2 regions of the Pseudooceanicola sp. DL12 genome follow, and region 1 is predicted to be linked to the other one. Evidence: riboswitches for the same ligand, from Rfam matches in the RefSeq annotation. Region 1 holds a riboswitch; the other holds the start of a gene.
The links. A riboswitch is a leader RNA that binds a small molecule or an ion and turns the genes downstream of it on or off. The one in region 1 is predicted to bind cobalamin.
Positions count from the first base shown of each region.

Region 2: linked by a shared signal. The riboswitch ahead of AC0WR5_RS18620 (5-methyltetrahydropteroyltriglutamate--homocysteine S-methyltransferase) and the one ahead of AC0WR5_RS16810 (TonB-dependent receptor plug domain-containing protein) in region 1 are both predicted to bind cobalamin.

Region 1 is NZ_CM149884.1:3,606,290-3,610,697, forward strand. It holds gene AC0WR5_RS16800 (MDR family MFS transporter) at 1-562, shown strand, start outside; gene bluB (5,6-dimethylbenzimidazole synthase) at 626-1,363, opposite strand; cobalamin riboswitch at 1,406-1,592, opposite strand; cobalamin riboswitch at 1,683-1,885, shown strand; gene AC0WR5_RS16810 (TonB-dependent receptor plug domain-containing protein) at 2,027-3,919, shown strand; gene AC0WR5_RS16815 (ABC transporter substrate-binding protein) at 3,913-4,408, shown strand, end outside.
Region 2 is NZ_CM149884.1:3,968,754-3,973,161, forward strand. It holds gene AC0WR5_RS18615 (GlxA family transcriptional regulator) at 1-860, shown strand, start outside; gene AC0WR5_RS18620 (5-methyltetrahydropteroyltriglutamate--homocysteine S-methyltransferase) at 857-1,990, opposite strand; cobalamin riboswitch at 2,244-2,432, opposite strand; gene mntR (manganese-binding transcriptional regulator MntR) at 2,535-2,978, opposite strand; gene AC0WR5_RS18630 (Nramp family divalent metal transporter) at 3,196-4,408, shown strand, end outside.

The DNA.
Region 1 (4,408 bases):
GATCATCCTGCTGCCGATCTACATGCAGAACGTCCTCGGCATGGAGCCGCTGACCGCGGGCCTCGTTCTGCTGCCGGGCGGGCTGCTGATGGGGCTGATGGCGCCCTTCGTGGGCCGCTGGTTCGACAAGGTGGGCGCGCGCAAGCTGGTGATCCCGGGTTCGATCTTCGTCTGTGCGGGGCTGTGGCTGATGTCGATGCTGGGCGTCAGCTCGGGCATGTGGCAGGTGCTGGGCTGTCACGTGATCCTGAGCATCGGCCTGGCGCTGCTGTTCACGCCGCTCTTCACCTCCTCGCTCGGCTCGCTGCCCAAGGAGCTCTATTCCTACGGCTCCGCCGTGATCGGCACGGTGCAGCAGGTGGCAGGCGCGGCGGGCATCGCGCTCTTCGTCTCGATCATGTCGATCCGCATCGGCACCGAGATGGCTACAGGCGCAGACCTGGTGAATGCCACCGCCGCCGGCGTGCAGGCGGGCTTCATGACCGGGGGGGCCATCGCGCTCTTCATGATCGCGGCCTCCTTCTTCGTGCGTCGCCCGCCGGACATGCAGAACGCCGGGTGACACCGCAAGAGACCACGGCCCCGCCCAACCGGCGGGGCCTTCTTTTTTTCGCGAGAGGGGCCCTCAGCCGGCCCAGCCCTCCTCCATGATCAGGCTGTCGAGGTCGAGCCGCTGGCGCCAGCCTTTCGCGGCCAGCTCGGGCTCGGACCAGAGCTCGGAGACATGGCCGAGGCAGAGATAGGCCACGATTTCCACGTGTTCCGGCACCCCCAGCAGGCCGCGCAGGTCCTCCGGACGGAAGATCGAGACCCAGCCGACGCCGATCCCCTCGGCCCGGGCGGCAAGCCAGAGGTTCTGCACCGCGCAGACGGTGGAATAGAGATCCATGTCGCGGTTGTGGGTGCGACCCAGCACGACCCGGCCGCCACGGGTGCGGTCGCAGGTGACGGCGATGTTGAGCGGCGCGCGGGTGATCCCCTCGAGCTTGAGCGCGCGGTAGGTCGCGGCGCGCTCGCCCTCGAACATCGCCGCGGCCTCCTCGTTGGCGGCGGCAAAGGCCGCCTGCACGGCGCGCCGCCGGGCGGCATCGCGGATCAGGATGAAGTTCCAGGGCTGCATGAAGCCCACCGAGGGCGCTGCATGGGCGGCCTGCAGCACCCGGCGCAGCACGGCCGGGTCGATGGGATCATCGGTGAACTCGTTGCGCACGTCGCGGCGCGCGCCGATGATGTCGTAGAGCGCCTGCCGCTCGGGATCGGAGAACTGCCGCGCCGGTGTCGGCCCTTGCCGAGCGGGATCGCGGCCTTCGGTTTCGGCATCGGAAAAGGGCGCGCCCGCGGGCGCGAGAGAGGAAAGGGGCATGCATGGCCTCCGCATCGGACAATGATGCGCGGGGTCCAGCCGCGCAACGGATGTCATCAGGCCGGTCTTCTGGCTTGGGATCACCCCGTCGGGACGTCTTCCCGGGCCATGGCCCAGTGACATCTGTCCGTCCGGTCCCCCTTACAGCGGCGGGCCCGCGCCGGATTTGCACCGGCTTCCCGATTCTCCACCGGATCGCCCCGGCGGCACCTGACCGGGCCAGAGTGCCGGTTGCGGCGGGCCGGATCAAGCGGCGATCGCGAACCGGGCCGCAGGGCCGGCCGCCGCGTCGGCAATTGACTCGGCCCCCGGCCCTGCGGCACAAGGGCCGCGCTTTGGTTCCGGAGCCTCTCCGGATGAAAAGGGAACGCGGTACGGCCATTTCCGGCCCATGCCGCGGCTGCCCCCGCAACTGTAAGCGGCGAGCGACGGCCGATGCGCCACTGGCCCCGAGAGGGCCGGGAAGGCAGGCCCGAGCCCCGACCCGCGAGCCAGGAGACCTGCCAGGGCGATCACCCATTTCCGGCGCGGGGCGTGCCCGGGAAGCGGAGCCTCCGCAGCGGTGACATTCACCCCCTGCGGAAAGCGCCCCCAGCCTTTCCCGCATTCCCTGATCCCGGGCCCCATGGCCCGACCGACCGGACAGCTCCGGAAAGGCACGACATGACACGCAAAACTTCGCTCCTGGCCAGCGCTTCGGCCACGGCCCTTGGCCTGTCGATGATCACCGCTCCTGCCCTGCGGGCCGAAGAGAGCGAGATCATCACCCTCGACCCGATCATCATCTCGGCCGGTCTGACGCCGCTCGCGGCCAGCGCCTATGGCCGCGCGGTGAGCGTGGTGACGGCAGAGGAGATCGAGGAGCGCGGCATCACCACGGTTCAGGAGGCCCTGCGCGCCCTGCCCGGCGTTTCCGTCAGCTCGGCCGGCGCCGCCAATACCCAGGTGCGCATCCGCGGCGGCGAGGCCAGCCACACGCTGATCCTGATCGACGGGGTGCAGGCCGAGGGCGGGTCGGGCGAATACGTGCTGACCGGGCTGAACACCGCCGACATCGAGCGCATCGAGGTGCTGCGCGGGCCGCAATCGGCCTTCTACGGCTCGAACGCCTCGACCGGGGTGATCAACATCATCACCCGCGAGGCGAAACCCGGCCTGCACTACGGCGGCGCGGTGGAGATCGGCGACGGCACCAGCGCCAGCGCCAACGTCAGCCAGCGGACCGAGAACGGCGGGCTGGCCCTGACGCTCTTTGACAGCAACGACCACGGCTATGACGTCTCTGGCAGCGGAGGCGAAAAGGATGCGATCCGCCGCAAGGGCTTTACCCTCAAGGGCGACTGGCAGGCCACGGCGGACCTTTCGTTCGGGGCCACGCTGCGCCGGGTCGAGAGCCACTACGACTGGGACAGCGAGAGCTATTCCGCGACCGATGCGGCGAGCTACGTGGTGGACGACACCGCGCCCCATACCGATCAGACCGAGACCACCGGCGCGCTCTGGGCGGATTACGAGATGCTCGACGGACGGGTGACGCAGCACCTGGAATACCAGGGCAGCGTGATCGAGAGCACGCCCTACAACAGCGACCGCACCCGCGGCGAGACCGACCGGCTGAAGTACCGCATGGGCATCTCGCTCGACGGCCAGCCGCTGGAATACGCCGCGCAGTCGCTGACCGTGATGGTGGAGGGCCGCGAGGATACCTCCTCGACCGCCGAGGGCGAGACCCGGCGCACCACCTCCTATGCCGCGGAATACCGGGGCGAGCTGATGGAGGGGCTGGAGCTGCAGGCCGGGGTGCGGCACGACGTGAACAATGCCTTTGCCGATGACACCAGCTGGAACATCGGCGCGAGCTACCAGCTCTCGGGCGGGCTGCGGCTGCATGCCTCGGGCGGCAAGGCGGTGGTGAACCCCTCGTTCTACGAGCTCTATGCGAATGACAGCTGGACCGTGGGCAACCCCGACCTGAGCCCCGAGATCAACCGCGGCTGGGACCTCGGGATCGAGGCGCAGATCCCGGCGCTGAACGGCGTGGTCGACCTGACCTATTTCAACGAGACGCTGAGCGACGAGATCACCTATGTCAGCGGCGCCGCCGGCGATGGCCGGGCGATGTACGAGAACGTCGAGGGCGACAGCCCGCGCCAGGGCCTCGAGCTCTCGGGCACGGTTAAGCCGCTGGACGGGCTGACGGTGAAGCTGGCCTATACCTACACCGATGCCGAGGGCCCCGACGGCGCCGTCGAGGTGCGCCGTCCCGAGCACGAATTCGGTCTCGACGTGGCACAGGAGATCCTTGGCGGGCGCGCCACGCTCAGCACCAGCATCCGCCACGTGGCCGGCAATTACGACGCCCAGTACTGGGGCGCCTACGAGACGGTGAAACTGCCCGATTACACGGTGGTGAACGTGGCGGCGCAATACCGGCTGAGCGAGGTGGTGACGCTGAACGCGCGCGTGGTGAACCTCTTTGACGAGGATTACTACGACGTCTGGGGCTATGCCGCGCGCGGCCGCACCGCCTATGTGGGGCTGGCCGCCCAGTGGTGAGCCTGCGGGGCATGGGGGCGCCCGCGCTGATCGCGGGGCTGATCGGGGGGCTGTTCGGAGGACTGTTCGGCCCCCCCCTCAGTGCGGCCGCCGATGCCCCCGCCGCGCCCGCTGCCCCCCGCCGGGTGGTGTCGATGAACCTCTGCACCGATCAGCTCGCCATGATGCTGGCCGCGCCGGGGCAGCTGATCTCGGTCTCCGACATCGCGCTCGATCCGCGCACCTCGGCGATGGTCGAGGAGGCGAGGCACTATCCGATAAACTATGGCCAGGCCGAGGAAATCTTTCTGATGAAGCCCGACCTCGTGCTGGCCGGCACCTATACCCGCCGCGCCTCGGTCGAGCTGCTGAAGCGGCTGGGCATCCCGGTGATCACCTTTGCCCCCGCCAGTTCCATGGCCGATGTCAGCGCCAACCTGCGCGCCATGGGCGAAGCGCTCGGGCGCGAGGCCGAGGCAGAGACCATGGCCGCGGATTTCGAGGCACGGC
Region 2 (4,408 bases), 360 kb from region 1:
TCTTCTCGGCCGAACCGCTCTACGAGGTCACCGTTCTCTCGCTCGGCAAGCCGACCGTCCGCGCCTCCTCGGGCAGCAGCTTCGAGGCACTGCCCTTCTCCCGCGCCGGGGTGACCTTCGACCTGGTCTTCGTGGTGGCCGGGGGCGATCCGGCGCTGATCCAGGATCCCGTGCTCTTTGCCTGGCTGCGCCGCTGCGACCGCGCGGGCGTCGCGCTCGGCGCGATCTCCGGCGGCGCGGTCATCCTCGCCCGCGCCGGCCTGCTCGAGGGCTTCCGCTATACCGTCCACTGGCACCATTTCGACGACATGCCCGCGCTCACCGAAACCGCCATCCTCGAACGGCGCCTCTTCGTGATCGACCGCGCGCGCTATACCTGCGCCGGCGGCACCTCGCCGCTCGACATGATGCACACGATCATCTCGCGCGATCACGGCTCGGTCTTTGCCACCCGCATTTCAGACTGGTTCCTGCAGGCCGAGGTGCGCCCGCCCGAGGCCGAACAGCAATCCGCCGCGCCCGCGCCCTTCGGCCCTCTGCCCGCGCCCGTGCAGGCCGCCATCGACCTGATGGAGAGCCATATCGCCGATCCGCTCTCTCTCGATCAGGTCGCGGCGCTTTCGGGCCTCAGCCCGCGACAACTTCAGCGCCGGGTGCAGGCCGCCACGGGCCTCTCCGTGATGGATCTCTACCGTCAGCTCCGTCTCGACACCGCGCGTGCGCTGCTGGTGGAAACCGCCCTGCCGGTGGGCGAGGTGGCGGCGATGACGGGCTTTGCCACGCCCGCCCATTTCGCCGCGGCCTATCGCCGCCATTTCGGCAGCGCCCCCCGCGAGGGGCGCCACCCGCGCGGGGCCTAGGCCTCGCCCCAGATCTTCTCGGCCGTGCGCACCACCAGCTCCAGCTTGCGGCGCTGGTCGTCCTCGGTCACGTGGTTGCCGTGGTGGGTCGAAGCAAAGCCGCATTGCGGTGCGATGCCCAGCTGGTCCATGTCGACGAATTTCGACGCCTCGTCGAACTTGCGCCACAGGTCATCGTCCTTCTCGAGTTCGGGCGTCTTGGTGGTGATGAACCCGGCCATCACGCGTTTTTTGCCCTTCGGCAGCAGCCGCAGCGGCTCCAGCCCCCCGGCCCGTTCGGTGTCGTACTCCATGAAGTAGACATCCACGTCCGTCCTGTTGAAGATCGCATCGGCCGAGATGTCATACCCGCCCTCTGCCGCGTGACTCGACTGGAAGTTGCCGCGGCACATGTGCATGCCGATCACCATGTCCTCGGGGCGGTCCTTGATCGCCTCGTTCAGCATCCAGGCATAGCTGTCCACCAGCCATTCCGCATCGAGGCCCCGCGTCTCCTTCAGGCGCGTCTGGTGCGCCGGGTCGCCCAGGAAGGCAAAGATGATGTCGTCGATCTGCAGGTACCGGCAGCCGGCGTCATAGAACCCCTGCACCGCCTTCTTCCAGGTCGCGGCCATGGCCTCCAGCAGCGCCTCGCGATCCTTGCGGTAGGGCGCGTGATGGTTCAGCTCGTCCGTGATCCCGATGTGCAGCACCGAGGGCCCGGGGATCGAGATCTTGGGACAGACCTTCGTGGTTTCAGCCAGGAAGCGATAGTGATCCAGCATCGGGTGATCGGCGGGGAAATCCAGCGCCCCGGTGATCGCCGGCGTGTCCTCCGGCGCATTGCCGTTGGCGAATTTCGGATTGTCGCCAGAGGTGAATTCCACCCCCTTCAGCGCACGGAAGAAATCGAAATGCCAGTAGTCGCGGCGCGCCTCGCCGTCGGTCACCACCTTCAGGCCCACGTCCTCCTGCATCTTCACCAGGCCGCGGATCGCGGCATCCTCCACCGCCCGCCGCTCTTCGGCGGGCAGGAATTTCGCCTCGGCCACGGTCTTGGGCCGCAGCAGGCTGCCCACATGGTCGGCACGGAACGGCGGCAGCGCACGGTTGGCCGCCCCGCCCTGGTTCGTGGTTTCTGTATCTTTCATCTCGGTCCTTTCGCCGGGTCCGGCCCGGCACATTCTCTCCCGCGCCGCCGGTGAACCGGCCGCGGGTCATCGTCCTGGAAAATCTGTGATGGTGATCCGCCCGGCCGCGCCGGTCAGGGCACCGCCAGCAAGATGCGGAAAGTCTGCGTCATCTGCTTTCAACCCCGAAGCTATGGGCAGGGAAACGGGCGACACAAGGCACCGGGCGCGCAGCCGCGCTCCTGCACTTCGGCCCCCCGGGCCCTCCGCCCGTGGACATTTCAGCTCTCAGGCAGGTCTCCTGGCTCGCGGCTCGGCGCCCCGGTCCGCCTTCCCGGCCATCTCGGCCAGTGGCATCCCGAATCGGGGCTCGCCGCTTACAGTTGCGGGGGCAGCGCCGGCATCGCACCGGCTTCCCTCTCGGGCAGGCATCCCAGCCTGCCACCTGAAGCTGCCTCATAGGTAGGTCCCGGCGGCCCTTCTGTCCACGGGTCAAGCCCTGCGCAACATTGGAAAAATCGGCATATTGATTATGAATGACAGCGCCCGTCCGGCGCCGGCCGGCTTACCCCTGCCGCTGCAGAAAGCGTTCAAAGACCGCCAGCGTCCTGTCGGAAACATGGTGCTCGATGCCTTCGGCGTCGATCTCGGCGGTCTCCTCGGGCACCCCGATCGCCATCAGCAGGGCCACCACCGTGCGGTGCCGTGTCCGCACCCGACAGGCCAGCTCGGCCCCCTCATCGGTCAGGAAGACGCCGCGATAGGGCCGCGCGGTCGCCAGCCCCTCGCGCTTCAGCCGCGCCACCGCCTTGGTGGCGGTCGGCTGGGCCACGCCCATGCGACAGGCGATATCGGCCACCCGCGCCTCGCCGACCTCCTCGATCAGGTCGCCGATCATCTCGACGTAATCCTCCAGCAGCGCATTGGCCTGCTTCTCCCGCGCCCGGGTGAATCGCGTGGCCTGGGCGCTGTCATGCGGATGCGCCGTGCTGTCGGTGTCCTCTGCCATGGCAGCGCCTTTCCTTGGGCGGTTCGATATGCCGGGAATACCCTATACCCAGCGTATCACATCATCACCAGTACCGCCTGCCCGTTTTTGTCGCATCCCCGCCGGGATATCCGCCCGGCCGCGGCCCCGCATCCGGCTTTCCATGGAAAGCTCTTGCCAAAGGTATAGCAAAGGCTATCTATCCGTCCGTCAGCTATATTGCCAGATACCCGTCATCATGTCCTCGAACCTCACAGACCGCACCCGAAGCCGCATGTCCGCCGTCCTGGCCAATGGCGGGGGCGGCCTGCGCGCACGGCTGCTCTTCGCGGGGCCGGCGGTGATCGCCTCGGTGGCCTACATGGACCCGGGCAACTACGCGACGAACATCCAGGCCGGCGCGGGCTATGGCTATGCGCTGCTCTGGGTGGTGCTGCTGGCCAACCTGATCGCCATGCTGTTCCAGGCCCTCTCGGCGCGGGTCGGCATCGTCACCGGCAAGAACCTGGCCGAGCTCAGCCGCGACAACCTGCCGAAACCGCTGGTCTGGGTGATGTGGGCGGTCTCCGAGGTCGCGGCCATGGCCACCGACCTGGCGGAATTCCTCGGCGGCGCCATCGGCCTGTCGCTGCTCTTCGACCTGCCGCTGATGGTGGGGATGGTGATCACTGCCATCGTCACCTATGCCATCCTGCTCTTCGAACGTCAGGGCTTCCGCCCGATGGAGCTGATCATCGGCGCCCTCGTCGGCGTCATCGGCCTGGCCTACCTGGCCGAGGTGGTGATCGCGCCCATCGCCTGGGGCCCCGCCTTCACCGGGCTGACCCGCCCCGCGCTGCCCGATGCCCAGGCGCTCACCATCGCCGTGGGCATCATCGGCGCCACGGTCATGCCCCATGCCATCTACCTGCACTCCGGCCTGACGCAGAACCGCGCCGCCGTGCGCAACAGCGGCGAGCGCCGCCGCCTGCTCAGCTTCTCCAACACCGAGGTGGTGGTGGCCCTGGCCATCGCCGGCATGGTCAACATGGCCATGGTCATGATGGCCGCCGCCACCTTCCATCCCGACCATTCCGAGATCGCCTCGATCGAGACCGCCTGGCATACGCTCACGCCGCTGCTGGGCGCGGCCGCCGCGGGCATGTTCCTGGCGTCGCTGATCGCCTCGGGCATCTCCAGCTCGGTGGTGGGAACAATGGCGGGTCAGATGATCATGCAGGGCTTCCTGCGCATCCGCATCCCGATCTGGCTGCGCCGCCTGATCACCATGGTCCCGGCCTTCGTGGTGGTGGCCATGGGCGTCGATCCCACCCGCGCGCTGGTGCTCAGCCAGGTGGTGCTCTCCATCGCCCTGCCGGTCCCGATGATCGCGCTGATCACCTTCATCTCGCGCCGCGACCTGATGGGAGAATTCCTGCCCTCCCGGCTCACCCGCATCCTGGCCACGCTCT